2 regions of the Cellulosimicrobium sp. CpK407 genome follow, and region 2 is predicted to be linked to the other one. Evidence: predicted binding sites of a transcription regulator. Region 2 holds the regulator's gene; the other holds the start of a gene.
What was found. Region 2 encodes Rex, which represses fermentation and respiration genes when NADH is low (regulators of the CRP and FNR family bind a similar motif). Its sites were predicted from a motif close to CTTGTGAANNNNTTCACAAG; they were not measured.
Positions count from the first base shown of each region.

Region 1: mqo (malate dehydrogenase (quinone)) is a predicted target of Rex. The motif match lies at 6,855-6,874, and genes of this name have one in related genera.

Region 1 is NZ_JBGNYC010000001.1:168,998-177,373, reverse strand. It holds gene ABWU78_RS00820 (NADP-dependent oxidoreductase) at 1-664, shown strand, start outside; gene ABWU78_RS00815 (cupin domain-containing protein) at 745-1,125, opposite strand; partial or broken gene ABWU78_RS00810 (aminopeptidase P family N-terminal domain-containing protein) at 1,124-1,657, shown strand; gene ABWU78_RS00805 (M24 family metallopeptidase) at 1,611-2,429, shown strand; gene ABWU78_RS00800 (class I SAM-dependent methyltransferase) at 2,426-3,031, shown strand; gene ABWU78_RS00795 (MFS transporter) at 3,042-4,445, opposite strand; gene ABWU78_RS00790 (TetR/AcrR family transcriptional regulator) at 4,568-5,143, shown strand; gene ABWU78_RS00785 (pyridoxine/pyridoxamine 5'-phosphate oxidase) at 5,140-5,829, shown strand; gene ABWU78_RS00780 (maleylpyruvate isomerase family mycothiol-dependent enzyme) at 5,820-6,653, shown strand; gene mqo (malate dehydrogenase (quinone)) at 6,889-8,376, shown strand, end outside.
Region 2 is NZ_JBGNYC010000038.1:9,826-18,201, forward strand. It holds gene ABWU78_RS15315 (cytochrome c biogenesis CcdA family protein) at 1-162, opposite strand, end outside; gene ABWU78_RS15320 (TlpA family protein disulfide reductase) at 270-902, opposite strand; gene ABWU78_RS15325 (histidine phosphatase family protein) at 1,030-1,701, opposite strand; gene ABWU78_RS15330 (MarR family winged helix-turn-helix transcriptional regulator) at 1,772-2,302, opposite strand; gene ABWU78_RS15335 (YceI family protein) at 2,475-3,026, shown strand; gene ABWU78_RS15340 (redox-sensing transcriptional repressor Rex) at 3,137-3,811, opposite strand; gene ABWU78_RS15345 (glutaredoxin family protein) at 3,870-4,163, opposite strand; gene ABWU78_RS15350 (HAD family hydrolase) at 4,224-5,105, shown strand; gene ABWU78_RS15355 (30S ribosomal protein bS22) at 5,296-5,394, opposite strand; gene ABWU78_RS15360 (acetoin utilization protein AcuC) at 5,616-6,857, opposite strand; gene ABWU78_RS15365 (TrkH family potassium uptake protein) at 7,025-8,376, shown strand, end outside.

The DNA.
Region 1 (8,376 bases), on a different contig from region 2:
GCGCAAGGACGTCGTCGGAGGCGAGGTGTCGGGCGGGACGTTCGCCGAGCTCGTCGCGGCGCCGGTCCGCACGCTCGCGCGCAAGCCCGCGGCGTGGTCGTTCGAGGAGGCCGCCGCCGTGCCGCTCGCGGGTCTGACGGCATTCCAGACGATCCGGCGCGCGGGGGTCGCGGCGGGGCAGACGGTCCTCGTGCACGCCGCGGCCGGCGGCGTCGGGTCGTTCGCCGTCCAGATCGCCCGGGCGCTCGGCGCGCGCGTGATCGGGACCGCGTCCGAGCGCAACCACGACTTCCTGCGCTCGCTCGGCGCCGAGCCGGTCACGTACGGCGACGGACTCGCGGACCGCGTCCGGGCGCTCGCGCCCGAGGGCGTGGACGTCGTCCTCGACTACGTGGGCGGCGACGCGCTCGACACGGTGCCCCAGGTGCTGCGCGACGGCGGCACGGTCGCCTCGATCACGGAGGCCCGGGCGCGCGACGAGCTCGGCGGGCACTACGTGTGGGTGCGCCCCGACGCGGCGGACCTCGCGGAGCTCGCGCGCCTCGGCGAGGAGGGCGTCCTGCGTCCGGAGGTCGCGGAGGTGTTCGACCTCGCCGACGCCGCCGACGCGCACCGCGCGAGCCAGTCCGGCCACGTGCGCGGCAAGATCGTCGTCCGGGTCTGACCCCCGCGAGATCGACCCGAGCGTCCCCAGATCGACCCACCGAGGGTCGATCTCGGCCGCTCGGGTCGATCTCCTCGTCGTCAGGCGTCCGGGAGCTCGCGCAGCGGCGACGTGAGGTCGCCTCCCGCGTCGCCCGTGTTCACGGTCCCTCGGCGCTCGACGAGCACCGCGGAGGTCTCGACGTCGGCCCGCGGCCGGTGCTCGACGCCCCGCGGCACGACGAACAGGTCGTGCGGCCCCAGGACGACCGCCCGCTCGACGCCGTCCTCGCGCAGGTCGATCGTCAGCTCGCCCGCGAGCACGAGGAACAGCTCGTCGGTGTCGGGGTGGGTGTGCCAGACGAACTCGCCGCGCACCTTGACCACCTTGACGTCCTGGTCGTTGAGGCTCGCGACCCGGTGGGGCTGCCAGTGCCCGTCGAACGTGTCGAGGGCGGCGAAGAGGTTGCGCGCGTCGGTCATGTGCCCACCCTGCCACTCCCCTGCGCGCCGCGAGATCGACCCGCACGTCCGAGATCGACCCTCAGAGGGCCGACGTCGGAGCGCTCGGGTCGATCTCGCGGGTGAGCGGTGCCACGCTGGCACCATGTCCAGCACCGACGCCGCACGTCCGGGGGCCGCGTTCGGCCCCGAGGTCTACGCCGCCCGCCGCGAGCGCGCCGCCGCGCACGCCCGCGACGCCGGGCTCGCGGGGCTCCTCGTCTCGCCGGGGCCCGACCTCGCCTACTTCACCGGCTACGCGCCGCCGGACACCGAGCGCCTCACGCTGCTCGCCATCCCCGCGGGCGAGCCCGGCGCACGGGCCGGCGCGTCCGTCGTCGTGCCGCTGCTCGAGCGCGGCGACCTGGTCTCGGCCCCGGGCGCCGACGGGCTCGACGTCGTGACCTGGCGCGACGGCGACGACGAGCACGACGCCGCCGCACGCCTCCTCGACGGGACCGGCACCTATGCCGTCTCGGACTCGACGTGGGCGCTGCACGTGCTCGGTCTCCAGCGAGCCCTCCCGGACGCGCGGTTCACCGCGTTCACCGACGCCGTCCCGACGCTGCGCGCCCGTCAAGGACGCGCAGGAGGTCGAGCGCCTCGCCGCGGCGGGCGCCGCCGCCGACGCCGCCTTCGGCCAGATCCGCGAGGTCGCGTTCGCGGGCCGGCGCGAGCGGGAGGTCGCCGCCGACCTCGACCGGTTCCTGCGCGAGCACGGGCACGAGCAGGTCGACTTCACGCTCGTGTGCGCGGGACCGAACGGCGCCGACCCGCACCACGACGCGGGCGACCGGGTCATCGAGCCGGGCGACCTCGTCGTGCTCGACTTCGGCGGGCTCCGCGACGGCTACGGCTCGGACACGACGCGCACGGTCCTCGTCGACGGTGGCACCGACGACGCGCTCGCCGCGCAGCAGCGCGAGGTCTACGACGTCGTCCGCCGCGCCCAGCAGGCAGGGGTCGACGCCGTACGACCCGGCGCGACGTGCCAGGACGTCGACCGCGCGGCGCGCGCCGTCATTACCGACGCGGGCTACGGCGAGTTCTTCGTGCACCGTACGGGGCACGGCATCGGCACCACGACCCACGAGCCGCCGTACATGGTGGAAGGCGAGGACCGGCCGATCGAGCCCGGCATGTGCTTCTCCGTCGAACCGGGCATCTACCTGCCCGGACGGTTCGGCGTGCGGATCGAGGACATCGTCGTCGCGTTCCCGCCGGACGTGCCCGACGGCGCACGCCGCCTCAACACCTCGACGCACGACCTCCAGACCGTCCGATGAGGGACCCGGCGCGCTGGCCCGCCTACAACGCGGCCCAGCGCGGGCGGCCCGTGCGCGACCTGTGCCGCCGGGTCCTCGACCTCGCAGGCCCGGGCGACGGGCGCCTCGCGCTCGACCTGGGCTGCGGGGCGGGCGTCGAGACGGCCGCGATGCTCGACGCCGGGTGGCGCGTCGTCGCGCTCGACCCGGCCCCTGGGACCGGCGACCTGGTGCGTGAGGTCGTCGGGCCGGGCGACCGCGGTCGGCTCACCGTGCACGAGGCCGGCGCCGCGGACGTCTCCACCCTGGTCCGCCCCGCGGCCGTGCAGCTCGTCCACGCGAGCTACGCGCTCCCGCACCTGCCGCGAGCGGTGTTCGACGACGCGTGGCGGCAGGTCCGCGCCGCGCTCTCCCCGGGCGGGTGGCTCGCCGTCGACCTGTTCGGCGACCGCGACTCGTGGGTCGGCGCGCAGGACGAGACCTTCCTGTCGCGCGCCGAGGTGGACGACCTCCTCGCCGGGCTGGACGTCGTGGTGCTCGACGAGGTCGAGGAGGACGGCGAGGCGTTCAGCGGGCCGAAGCACTGGCACACGTACGCCGTGGTCGCCCGAGCACCGGGCTGAGCGTGCACGCTCAGGCGGCGGCGTCCGCGGTCGCGCGCACCTTCTCGTTGCGGATGCCGACCCAGCTCAGCACGCCGCCGAGGACGAGCAGCGCCGCCGTGACGACGAGCGAGCGGTGGAAGCCGTCGAGATCGAGCACGCCGCCGACGATCACGCCCGCGAACGCGATGACGACCAGGCCCGCGACGCGGGACACCGCGTTGTTCACCGCCGAGCCGATCCCAGCGTCCGCTGCGGGGATCGAGCCGAGGATGGCGGACGTGAGCGGGGCCACGGTCATCGCGAGGCCGAGGCCGAAGAGCAGGAGACCCGGGAGGACCTGGGTGACGTAGACGGCGTCGTCGGTCGTCGTGAGCAGCAGCAGGTAGCCGGCCCCGCCGACGATCGGCCCGACCGTCATGAACAGGCGCGGGCCGTAGCGGCCCGCGAGCGCCCCGAACCGCGTGGAGAGCGCGAGGAGCACGAGGGTCACCGGGAGCTGGGCGAGCCCGGCGGCCGTCGCGCTGTACCCGCCGACCTGCTGCAGGAACAGCGTGACGACGAACCCGCCGAAGTAGAGCGCCCCGTAGATGGCGGCGGTCGCGAGGTTGCCCCACGCGAAGTTGCGCACGCGGAACAGGCGCGGCGGGAGCATGGGGTCGGGGGCGCGACGCTCCCACCCGACGAACACCACGAGGCACGCGACCCCGACGACGCACGGCCCCCACACCACCGGGCTCGCCCACCCGAACCGGCCCTGCTCGATGAGCGCGAACACGGTGCCGGCGAGCCCGACGGCGGCGAGCGTCGCCCCGGCGACGTCGATGCGGCGTCGCCCGTCTGGGCCGCCCGCGGCCCCCGGCTCCTCCGCAGCGGACCGCGGGACGCCGCGCAGCAACCACAGCGTCACCGCGACGGGGAGCACGTTGATCCAGAACACCCAGCGCCACGAGATGGTGTCGATGAGGATCCCGCCGAGCAGGGGGCCGACGAGCGACGCGGTGCTGGTCCACGCGGTCCAGGAGCCGATGGCACGGGACTGCCGCTCGCCGTCGAACGTCGAGATGATCATGGCGAGCGAGCTGGGCACGAGCAGCGCACCCGCGACGCCCTGGAGCCCGCGCGCGACGACGAGGAACAGCCCGTCGGGGGCGAGCGCGCACGCGACGGACGTCACCGCGAAGCCGACGAGGCCGATCGCCATGATGCGACGCCGGCCGTGGACGTCGGACAGCGAGCCCGCCAGGAGGATGAGCGCGCCGAGCGTGATCATGTACGCGTCGACGACCCACTGCTGCAGTGCGAGACCCGTGACCGGCCCGGTCGTCAGCTCGGCGGAGATCGCGGGCAGCGCGACGTTGACCACCGAGCCGTCCAGGAACGACACGAACGACGCGAGGACCGCGACCACCAGCACTCGCTGCTGCACCGTCACCGACCCACCGTACGACTCGACTCTCATGCCGTCCCGACCGAGGCGACCGGGACGGCGTGACGCGCGGTGCTCCGCGGGGCGGCCGATCGACACCATACCTAGAGGTAGGTATGGTGACAGCCATGACGACGACCGACGCCCGTGCGCGCCTCGTCGCCGCCGCGCAGGAGCTGTTCTGGGCCCAGGGCGTCGGCGCGACCAGCCCGCGCGAGGTCCTCGCCGCGAGCGGCGTGGGCCAGGGCAGCCTCTACCACCACTTCCCCACCAAGCACGACCTCGCCGCGGCGGCCGTCCACGCCACGACGACCGCCGGGCTCGACGCGGCGCACCGCGACCTCGACGCTGACGGGACCGCCGTCGAGCGCCTCGTCCGCTACCTCGAACGGCCGCGGCCCGCGCTCGCCGGGTGCAAGGTCGGGCGCCTCGTGAGCGACCAGGCCGTCATGGACGACGCCACGCTGGCGGCGGAGGTCCGGACCTACTTCCGCGGGCTCGTCGACCTGGCCGCCGCCGTCCTGGCGGAGGACGGGCTGCCCGACGACGCCGCCCGCGACCGCGCGCTCGCCGCCGTCGCGATCGTGCAGGGCGGGTACGTCCTGGCACGCGCCCTCGACGACCCCGACGCGATGACCGCGGCAGCCCGCGGGTTCGTCGCGCTCCTGGACCCTCGACCCGCCGACCCGCCGGAGGACGCATGACCGCCGCACCCGACCGCCCGTCCCTGCGCGAGCGCCTGCGCGCGCTGCCGGTGCTCGGCGCCGACCTGCCCGGCCTCGACGTCGACGCGGCACCCGACGAGCCCAGCACGCTCTTCGTCGACTGGCTCCTGGAGGCGATCGACGCCGGTCTGCCGGCACCGCACGCGGCAACCCTCTCGACCGCCGACGCGAGCGGCCGGGTCGACGCCCGGACGCTGATCCTCAAGGACGTCGACGGCGACGGCTGGGTCTTCGCCACCCGCGCCGACTCGCCCAAGGGCCTGGCGCTCGCGGAGAACCCGAACGCCGCGCTGACGTTCTTCTGGCGCGAGCACGGCCGCCAGGTGCGGGTGCGCGGTCCGGTGGTCCCGCTCGGCCCCGACGCGTCCGCCGCCGACTTCCTCGCGCGCTCCGACGCCTCCCGCGCGACCGCGCTCGCGGGACCGCAGAGCGACCCGCTCGCGTCGCAGGACGCGTACCGGACCGCGTGGGACGCGGCGCTCGCACGGGTCCGCACCGAGCCCGGACTCGTCCTCGACGCGTGGACCGCGTACGCGCTGGAGCCCACGAGCGTCGAGTTCTGGGCGTCCTCGCCCGAGGGCCAGACCCGCCTCCGCTACGCCGCGGCCGCGGACACCCGGACCGCAGCACCCCCCACCTGGACGAAGGAGCTCCTGTGGCCCTGACCGGAACCAGCCCGCTCGCGCTCCCCGACGTCGAGGACGCGCGCCACGACGCACGGTCCGCGCTCGCCGCCGTCACCGCCGCGACGCGCACCCTCGGCGACGACGGCCTCGCCGGCCCCTCGACCCTTCCCGGCTGGTCGCGCAGCCACGTGCTCGCGCACGTCACGGCGATCGGCGAGGCCATGGCCCGCCAGGCGGAGCACGCCGCCCGCGGCGCGCTCGTCGAGGTGTACGACGGCGGAGCCGCCGGCCGCGAGGCCGGCATCCAGGCGGGCGCGGGCCGGTCCGTCGCCGCGCACGTCGTCGCGCTCGAGGCGCTCGCCGAACGCCTCGACGCCGCGTGGCCGGAGCCCGGGTCGTCCGGGTGGGACGCCCCCGTGACCTACCGCGACGGGACCGTCGCCGACGCGCTCGTCGCATGGTGGCGCGAGGTCCGCGTCCACGCCGTGGACCTCGACGCCGGGATCGGCCTCGACACCTGGCCGCGCTCCCTCGACCTCCACCTCCTCGACTTCCTCGGGGTCCGGCTCGCGGACGACGTCGTGGTCGAGCTCGCGAGCGAGCCCACCGTGCTCGGGGTGGGTCCGGGCGGCCTTCGCCTCGCTGCCGAACCCGGGATCTCTCCCGACTCGGAGACTCCCCTGGGGAGCGACCCCGGGTTCGACGCGCGAGCCGGTGTCGTCGTCCGGGGTCGCCTGACCGACGTCGCCGCCTGGCTCGCGGGCCGCGCCCCCGACGCCGCACCCCTCGCGTTCCGCTCCGGCGAACCGGTCGCCCTTCCCGAGATCAGCCCCTGGCCCTCCCCGTACTCGCCGCCGCGGTAGACCCGCGTCGGGGTTCGACGCGTGGCCGGGTCTCGGGCGCGAGCCGAACCCGCCGCTCGAGCGGCGGAGCCTCTGAGCCCTCCGCGACCTGCTCTCCCTCGGCGGACGGGGGTCCCGGGGTGCGGGTGAGACGTCCGGCCTGTGCCGGTCGGGACGTTCGTCCCGCGAAAGTGTGACGCACGCCCGTGACGGAACGCACACTTAGTGCACTCTTTCACAAGCGTAGAATCGGAGCGTGTCGAGTCGAGCGAGCAACCCCGCAAGCAGCGCAGACCAGATCGACGTAGCCCTCATCGGCGGTGGCATCATGAGCGCCACGCTGGGAGCCCTCCTCAAGGTCCTGGAGCCTTCCTGGACCGTGCGCATCTACGAGCGTCTGGACGCCGTGGCGCAGGAGTCGTCGAACCCGTGGAACAACGCCGGGACCGGCCATGCCGCCCTGTGCGAGCTGAACTACACGCCGGAGAAGGCGGACGGCTCGATCGACATCACCAAGGCGGTGAAGATCAACGAGCAGTTCGAGGTGTCGCGCGAGTTCTGGCACCACCTGCTCACCACCGGCGCCCTCCCCCAGCCCGCGAGCTTCATCTCCCGCACGCCGCACATGACATTCGTGCGCGGCGCGGAGAACGTCGACTACCTGCGCCGCCGGTTCGAGACGCTGCGCCGGCACCCGCTCTTCAGCGAGCTCGAGTTCAGCGACGACCCGGCCGTGATCGCCGAGTGGGCCCCGCTCCTCGTCGCGGAGCGCGACGGCGACGAGCCGGTCGCGGCGACGCGCGCGACGAGCGGCACGGACGTCGACTTCGGCGCCCTCACGCAGCAGCTCGTCGACTACCTCGTCTCGCAGGGCACGCAGCTCTACCTCGAGCACGAGGTGAAGAACCTCAAGAAGACGAAGGACGGCCGCTGGCGTCTGACGGTCAAGGACCGCTCGTGGAACGCCCCGAAGCGCCGCTCGACGGTCGAGGCGCGGTTCGTGTTCGTCGGCGCGGGCGGTGGCGCCCTGCCGCTGCTCCAGGCCGCGGGCATCCCCGAGGCCAAGGGTTACGGCGGCTTCCCCATCAGCGGCGAGTTCCTGCGCACCGACAGCCCCGAGCTCGTCGCGCAGCACCAGGCCAAGGTGTACGGCAAGGCCGACGTCGGCTCCCCGCCCATGTCCGTCCCGCACCTGGACACGCGCGTCGTCGACGGCAAGACGTACCTGATGTTCGGCCCCTATGCCGGGTTCAGCCCCAAGTACCTCAAGAAGGGCAAGTACCTCGGGCTGTTCACGTCGCTGCGCCTGCACAACCTCGGCTCGATGGTCGGTGCGGGCCTGAAGAACCTCGACCTCACCCAGTACCTGGTCGGCCAGCTCCTGGCGAGCCCGGAGACCAAGTTCACGGCGCTCCAGGGCTTCATGCCGACGGCGCACCCCAAGGACTGGGAGACCATCACCGCCGGCCAGCGCGTGCAGGTGATCAAGAGGGACAAGGACGGCAAGGGCGTCCTCGAGTTCGGCACCGAAGTCATCGCCGCCGGCGACGGCTCCATCGCGGGCCTGCTCGGGGCCTCGCCGGGCGCGTCGACCGCGGTCCCCGCGATGATCGACCTGCTGGAGCGCTGCTTCCCCGCGCGCTTCACCAAGTGGCGCCCCGAGCTCGCGACGATGATCCCGAGCCTCGGCCACGCCCCCTGGGAGGCCGAGGAGCTCGAGGGTCTCGACCAGCTCACCGGCGGC
Region 2 (8,376 bases):
CGTGGCCGTCGTCGTCCCTCCGGACGCGCCACGCCCGCTCCCGGCGTTCGCCGCGGCCATGCCCGAGACGTACCCGACGTAGCCGGGCACGAGCGGCAGCACGCACGGCGAGGCGAAGGAGACGAGCCCCGCCAGGATCGCCACCGGGACCGCCAGCAGCATCGACCCGCTCCAGACCGTCGCGGCGAACGTGTCGCCGACGCTCGTCGCGGCGGCGGGGAGCGCGGCGGCCGGGACGGTGGCGGCGAGGGACGCGAGGGTGACCACGGTCAGCCGGCCGCCTCGTCCTCGGCGAGCACGTCGTCGACGAGCGCGTTCAGGGTCGAGCCCTCGGCGAGCCCGATGACGCGTGCCGCGACGCGGCCCTCGCGGTCGAGCACGACCGTCGACGGGACCGCCTGGAGCGGCACCGTGCCGGAGAGCGCCGCGACGACCTCCCCGCTGCGGTCGTCGATCGACGGGTACGGCACCTCGAACCGGCGCTGGAACGCCTGCGCGGCCCCGGCCTCGTCCGTCGTGTTGATGCCGAGCACCTGCACGCCGTCGTCGGCGCGGTCGTTCGCGAGGGCCACGAGGTCGGGCGCCTCGGCGCGGCACGGCGCGCACGCGGCGTACCAGGTGTTGAGCACGACCACGTCGCCCAGCCAGGCGCTCGTGTCGACCGGCTCGCCCTCGTAGTCGGTGCCGGTGAGCGCGACGACGTCGCCCCGCTCGCCCGCGTCCCAGGTGCGGACCGAGCCGTCGCCGGAGACGTAGCCCTGCCCCACGACGTCCGTCGTCGCGCCGGAGTCCTGGGCGCACGCCGCGAGGCCGAGCGTCGCGGCGAGCACGACGCCCGCGGTCAGCACGCGGCGGACGGGCGGGAGGGCGCGCGCGGCACGCGCGCGCGAGCTGGCGGTCACAGCGGCATCACGGGAGGCACCCTGCCCGGGGTTCCTGGACGCCACCTGGGAGACGTGACCTCCGCCACTCCCGAACGGGACGGTTCGGGCGTCCGGACGGCGACGACTGCGCGAGACATGACCGACGTCACGCCCCCGCGACGGTCGCGGCGCCCGGGAGGAGGTCGGCGACCGGCTCGGAGTAGTGCAGGCCGACGAGGCGGTCGTCCTCGAAGTGCAGCGACGTGAGCGACGCGAGCGAGCACTGCCGCTTGCGCGGGTCGTGCCACAGGCGGCGGTTCTCGAAGCTCAGGCGCGTGAGCCACACGGGGAGCTGGTGGCTCACGAGGAGCGCCTCGTGGCCCGCGGCCTTGTCCCGGGCGTCGGCGACCGCGGCGCGCATGCGCGCGACCTGCTCGGTGTACGGCTCGCCCCAGGACGGCCGGAACGGGTTCCACAGGAAGCGCCAGTGCTGCGGGTGGCGCAGCGACCCGTCCCCGACGCCGAAGGTCATGCCCTCGAAGTGGTTCGCGGCCTCGATGAGCCGGTCGTCGGTGCCGAGCTCGAGCCCGAACGCCTCGGCGGCGGGCGTCGCCGTCTCCTGGGCGCGCTGGAGCGGCGACGCGACGACGACGGCGAGGTCCGCGCGGGGGCGGGACGCGCCGTCGGGCCCGGGCTCGCCCGCGAGGTGCGCGGCGACGCGGCGGGCCATCTCGTGGCCTCGCTCGGAGAGGTGGTAGCCGGGGATGCGGCCGTAGAGGACGCCGTCGGGGTTGTGGACCTCGCCGTGGCGCAGGAGGTGGACGATGGTGGAGACCATGCGCACCAGTGTCCCGCACTCCCGGCCCTGACCGGCACCCGCGGGCCGGCGGCTCCCGGAGCGACCCGGGTCAGGAGTCGCGGTCGGCCTTGCACGCCTCGGCGACGGCCGCCATCGCCTCGCCGAGCGCCCGGAACTGCTCCGGCGTGAGCACGTCGACCATGAACCGGCGCACGGCGGCCACGTGGGCGGGAGCCGACGCCACGAGGACGCGGTAGCCCTCGGTCGTCATCTCGCAGTTGACCCCGCGGCGGTCGCCCGTGCTCGCCGAGCGCCGGACCAGGCCGCGTGCCTCCATGCGCGCCACGGTGTGGGTCACGCGGCTGCGGGACCGGGCGAGCCCGTCGGCGAGGGCGGACATCCGCAGCGTGTGGTCCGGGCTCTCCGAGAGCCGCACCAGCAGCTCGTACTCGTTGAGCGACACGTCCGACCGCTCCTCGTGGTCGCGCCCCAGCGACTCGATGAAGCGCACGGTCCCGTCGAGGTAGGCGCGCCACAGGCGCTGCTGCTCGGCGTCGAGCCAGCGCGGCTCCGCGCTCGCGGCCGCGGTGGTCCCGCGGGCGGTCGTCGTCAGCTGGTGGTCGACGTCGTTGCTGGTCATGGGTCCTCGGGCGCTGGCGGACGGGGGCGGGTTCAGGGGTGGAACCTCGCCGAACATTGTTCCACCTCACCGGGAATAGACGGATCACCCCCTGCTGTTGATACGCTCGTACGAAGTTGAACCTTCAACCAAGTTCGGTCCCCCGGGACCCTCGACCCCTTCAGGAGCACCCATGGCCACGCCGCTGCCCGCCGGGCTCAACGCCGGTACCTACGCCCTCGACTCGTCCCACTCGCAGGCGGCCTTCACGGTCCGCCACGCCGGCATCTCCAAGGTGCGCGGCACGCTCGCCATCACGGCCGGCACCATCACCGTGGGCGACGACCTCGAGTCGACCTCCGTGACCGCCGAGCTCGACGCCGCGTCCGTGAGCACGGGCGACGCGAACCGCGACAACCACCTGCGCAGCGCGGACTTCTGGGACGCCGAGAACAAGCCGACGTGGACCTTCGCGTCGACCAGCATCTCCGGCGACGGCGACGACTTCGTCGTGGCGGGCGACCTGACCATCAACGGCGTGACCAAGCCGGTCGAGCTCGAGACCGAGTTCGCGGGCACCGCGACCGACCCGTTCGGCAACGCGCGCGCCGGGTTCGAGGCGACCACGGAGATCTCCCGCAAGGAGTTCGGCCTCACCTGGAACGCCGCGCTCGAGACCGGCGGCGTGCTCGTGGGCGACAAGATCAAGATCGCCCTCGACGTCTCGGCCATCAAGCAGGCCTGACGACCGGCTCCCGGGACACTCTTCCCCGGTACCGTTCCCCGAAACACTGCACCCCCGGCAGGGGTGCCGCCCCGAGGGGCCGCGTGCGCGAGCACGCGGCCCCTCGTCGTTCAGCGGTCCTGCGCCTCGGCGAGCGCGCGCGCCTGGGAGTGGAACGCGAGGATCTGCAGCTCGCTGCCGACGTCCACGCCGCGCACGTCGACGTCCGCGGGCACCTGCAGCGCACGCGGCGCGAAGTTGAGGATCTCCCGCACGCCCGCCGCCACGACCCGGTCCGCGACGGACTGCGCGTGCGCCGCCGGCGTCGCGAGGACCACGATCGACACCTTCTCCCGCGCCACGACCTCCTCCAGCGCGTCGACGTGCTCGACGACGAGGCCCGCCGCCCGCGTGCCCACGACCTCCGGCGACGCGTCGAGGAGCGCCGCGACGTGGAAGCCCCGCTGCTCGTACCCCGAGTAGTTCGCGAGCGCGTGCCCCAGGTTGCCGATCCCGACGATCGCGATGCGGTGCTCGTCCACGAGCCCCAGCGCCTCGGTGATGTACTGCGCGAGCGAGTCCACGTCGTAGCCCACGCCGCGCGTGCCGAACGAGCCCAGGAACGACAGGTCCTTGCGGAGCTGCGCCGGACCGACGCCGGAGAGCTCGGCGAGCTCGACCGACGACGTCGTCGCGACGCCCCGCGCCACCAGGTCGCGCAGCGCCCGCAGGTAGGACGGGAGCCGCGCCACCGTCGCGCTCGGGATACCCGGCGCCGTCACCTCACCGACTACCTGCTCAGCCACCCGTCACCCCGTCGTCCTGGGACCGTCCTCGTCGACGGTCGCGCTCCACCGGGAGGAATCATCCCAGGTCCGCGCGCGCCGTCGAAATCCGACCCACCGCGCGGGCGAGCCGGCGGGCGTCCACGCGCCAGAACCCCTGCTGCACGCCGCCGACCGTCACGACCGGGACGTACTCGCCGTACTGCTCGCGCAGCGCCGGGTCCGCGTCCGGCGCGTCCACGTCCACCTCCGCCCACGCGACGCTCGCCTCGGCGCACACCGCCGCGACGACGGCGCGCGCGTCGTCGCACAGGTGGCACCCCGCTCGGCCGTAGAGGAGGACGGGAGGGGCCGGCGCGTCGGAGGTGCTCACGCCTCCCAGGGTACGAGGACGCGGCCCCGGGCCGAGCGCGGGACCGCCTAGAGTGGGGACATGGCGACGTCTTCCGGTCCGGGCCCCGTCCCGACCCCCGGGTCGACCGCCTCCGAGGCCGCGCCCGACGCCGGCCGCACACCCCCCGCACCCGCGCACCGCACCGCCGCGTTCTTCGACGTGGACAACACGATCATCCGCGGCGCGTCGTCGTTCCACCTCGCCCGCGCGCTGTACCAGCGGGAGTTCTTCTCGACGCTCGACATCGTGCGCTTCGCCGTGCACCAGGCGCGCTACCTCCTGTTCGGCGAGAACAAGCAGCAGATCGACCGCATCCGGTCCCGCGCGCTCGCCCTCATCGCGGGTCGCTCCGTCGCCGAGGTCACCGCGATCGGGGAGGAGGTCTACGACACCGTCCTCTCGCTGCGCATCTACCCCGGCACGCGCCGCCTGCTCGACGAGCACCTCGCCGCCGGTCACCAGGTGTGGCTCGTCTCCGCGACCCCGGTCGAGATCGGGGAGCTCATCGCCCGCCGGCTCGGGACGACCGGCGCCCTCGGCACCGTCGCCGAGCACGAGGACGGCTTCTACACCGGCCGCCTCGTGGGCGACATGATGCACGGCCGCGCCAAGGCCGCCGGGGTGCGCGCGCTCGCCGAGCGCGAGGACATCGACCTCGACGCGTCCTACGCCTACGGCGACTCGCTCAACGACGTGACGATGATGGAGGCCGTGGGGCACCCGTGCCCCATCAACCCCGACGCCCGCCTGCGCCGCCACGCGCAGGACGTCGGCTGGCCCATCCGCGAGTTCCGCGGCCGACGCCGTCGCGTCGCCCGCAGCAGCGTCCGCACCGCGAGCTGGGCCGGCGCCGCCTGGGCCGCCGCCCTCGTCCTGCGCTCCGTCCGCCGCGCCGTCGACCGCCGCATCTCGCGCCTCTGACCACCCCGCTCCCCCGAGCCGGCGCCCTCGCCCCCGCCCCCGCCCCCGCGAGAGAGAACCCTGGTCCCGCGAGGTAGAGGCCTGGTAGGCCAGGGCTCCACCTCGCGTGATCGTCCGAGACGCGTCGAGCCCGGTCCCTCGGGAGGGGCCGGGCTCGACGGCGGGTCGGCGCGTCAGGACGCGCGCGACGTCACTTCTTGTTGCGACGCTGGTGACGCGTCTTGCGAAGCAGCTTGCGGTGCTTCTTCTTGGCCATGCGCTTGCGGCGCTTCTTGATGACGGAGCCCATACGGTCCTCGCAATGCTCGAGCGGCGTGTCGGTCGGCGACCGGTCGACCGGCCGCGTGTGGTCCACGGTTGATCGGGGCGCCCGGCGACCACGAGGGCGCCGCGAGCCGACCAACACGAGAGAAATCCGCCCCCTAGACTACCCGCTCGCGCTCGTGCCCCGGTACGCCGCCCGGCGCGCGGACCCGCACGACGCCCCGGGCATCCCGGGGGACGACCGCCTCAGTCGAAGTGCGGGTCGAGGCCGAGCAGCGGGAAGACGGCGCGGCGCGTGGCCGCGACGGCGCGGTCGACGTCGTCGTCGGGGTCGTAGCCGCTGCTCCAGCGGCGCACGTCGACGGGCGGGCCGAAGGCGAGCGGGGCGTCGAACCCGGCGACCTCGGCGACGCGGGCGCGCCACTCCTCGGGCAGCGGCTCGCCCGCCGTCACCGGCCGGTGCACGACCTCCCCCACGACCGCCGTCCACACGAGCGGCACGACGCGCGCGATCGCGTACCCGCCGCCGCCGAGCGCGAGCCAGCGTCCGCCGGTGAGCTCGTGCGCGAGGTCGTGCACCTGAGCGAGCGCCGTGCGCTGGGCGTCCACGGAGACGTCGAGGTCGGAGAGCGGGTCCTCGCCGTGCGCGTCGCACCCGTGCTGGGTGACGAGGACCTCGGGCCGGAACGCCCGCAGCACCGGCGGCACGACGGCGTCGACCGCCCGCAGCCAGCGCGCGCCGTCCGTGCGGCGGGGCAGCCCGACGTTGACCGCCGTGCCCTCGGCGCCCGCGCCCCCGACGTCGGTCGGGTGCCCGGTACCGGGAAAGAGCGTCGTGCCGCTCTGGTGGACGGACACGGTGAGGACGCGCGGGTCGTCCCAGAACGCCTCCTCCACGCCGTCGCCGTGGTGGGCGTCGAGGTCGACGTACGCGACGCGCGCGACGCCGTCGTCCAGGAGGCGCCGGATCGCGACGGCCGCGTCGTTGTAGACGCAGAAGCCCGACGCCGCGCCCGCCTTCGCGTGGTGCATGCCCCCCGCGACGTTCACCGCGTGCCCGACGCGCCCCGCGGCGATCTCCCCCGCCGCCTCGTAGGAGCCCGCGACGATCCGGGCCGCGGCCTCGTGCATCCCCGGGAAGACCGGGTCGTCCTCGGTGCCGAGACCACGGGCCGGGTCGGGGGTCCCGTGCTCCGACGCCGCGCGCACGGCCGCGACGTACGCCGGCTCGTGCACGAGGCCGAGGACGTCGTCGCTCGCGGGCTCCGGCCCGACGACGCGGGGCGCACCCTGAGGCGCACCGTCGCCGTCGAGCAGGCCCAGCGCGCGCACCAGACCCATGGTCAGGTCGAGCCGGGCCGGGGACATGGGGTGCCCGGGACCGAAGTCGTACCCGAGGAGCTCAGGGCTCCACACGACGCAGGATCCGGGCGCCGCGGCGCTCCCCCGGGCGGAGGCGGGCGACGACGGGGGGTCGGTCGTGGGCATGGCTCACGGTAACGCCCGGCGCCGCGGCCCCCGCCCCGACGGACCGGTCACCGGACCGCGGTGCGGCGCACGGGGGCCGGACGCGGCATGATGTCCCGGCGCCGGAGCGGCGACATGACGGGTCACCAGGCCCGTGGCAGAGTGACGCGAGTGGTGAGGGAGGCTCCATGCCGACGAGCATGACCGGGCGCCTGTTCAAGGGGCGGGAGATCGTCGACCGCCTCGCCCGGCAGTCGCCCGCACGCCTCGCCGTCACCGTGTTCGCCGCCGTCATCGCGGTCTTCACCGCGCTCCTCATGGCCCCCTGGGCGACCGCGAGCGGTCGCGCTGCCCCGTTCGTCGACGCCCTCTTCACCGCGACGTCCGCGGTGTGCGTCACGGGTCTGGTCGTCGTCCCGACGGGCACGTACTGGTCGACGTACGGGCAGGTCGTCATCCTGCTCGGCATCAAGATCGGCGGCCTCGGCGTCATGACGCTCGCGTCGATCCTCGGCATGGCCGTGTCGCGGCGCATCGGCCTCACGCAGAAGCTCCTCACCGCGTCCGAGACGAAGACGACGCGGCTCGGCGAGGTCGGCTCGCTCGTGCGGGTCGTCGTCATCACCTCGACGTCGCTCGAGCTCCTCATCGCGCTGCTCCTGCTGCCCCGGTTCATCGTGCTCGAGGAGACGTTCGGCGAGGCCGCGTGGCACGGCATCTTCTACGGCATCTCGGCCTTCAACAACGCCGGGTTCATCCCGACCGAGCAGGGCCTCGCGCCGTACGTCGGCGACTGGATGCTGTGCCTGCCGATCATCCTCGGCGTGTTCATCGGCTCCCTCGGCTTCCCCGTGATCCTCAACGTCATGCGCAACCGCAAGCGCGTGTCGAAGTGGAGCCTGCACACCAAGCTCACGCTCACGACGAGCGCGGCCCTCGTCGTGGTCGGCACGGTCCTGTTCGCGGCCGTCGAGTGGACGAACCAACGCACGCTCGGCCCGCTCGCGTTCGGGGAGAAGCTCCTCGCCTCGCTGTTCGCGGGCGTCATGCCCCGCTCGGGCGGCTTCTCCACCGTCGACACCGGCGGAATGCACGAGGCGAGCTGGCTCATCACCGACGCCCTCATGTTCGTAGGCGGCGGCTCCGCGTCGACCGCGGGCGGCATCAAGGTCACGACGCTCGCCGTCATGCTCATCGCGATCGTGTCCGAGGCGCGCGGCGACCGGGACATGGAGGCCTTCGGGCGCCGCATCCCCCGCGACACCCTGCGGCTCGCCGTCGCCGTGTCCTTCGTCGGTGCGACCGCGGTCCTGCTGGCGAGCCTGCTCCTGCTGGAGATCACGGGCGAGACGCTCGACGTCATCCTCTTCGAGACGATCTCCGCGTTCGCGACGGTCGGCCTCAGCACCGGCATCACGCCCAGCCTCCCGGATGCGGGCAAGTACGTGCTCGTCGGGCTCATGTTCGTCGGGCGCACCGGCACCATGACGTTCGCCGCCGCGCTCGCGCTGCGCGACCGTCGCCGCATCGTGCGCTACCC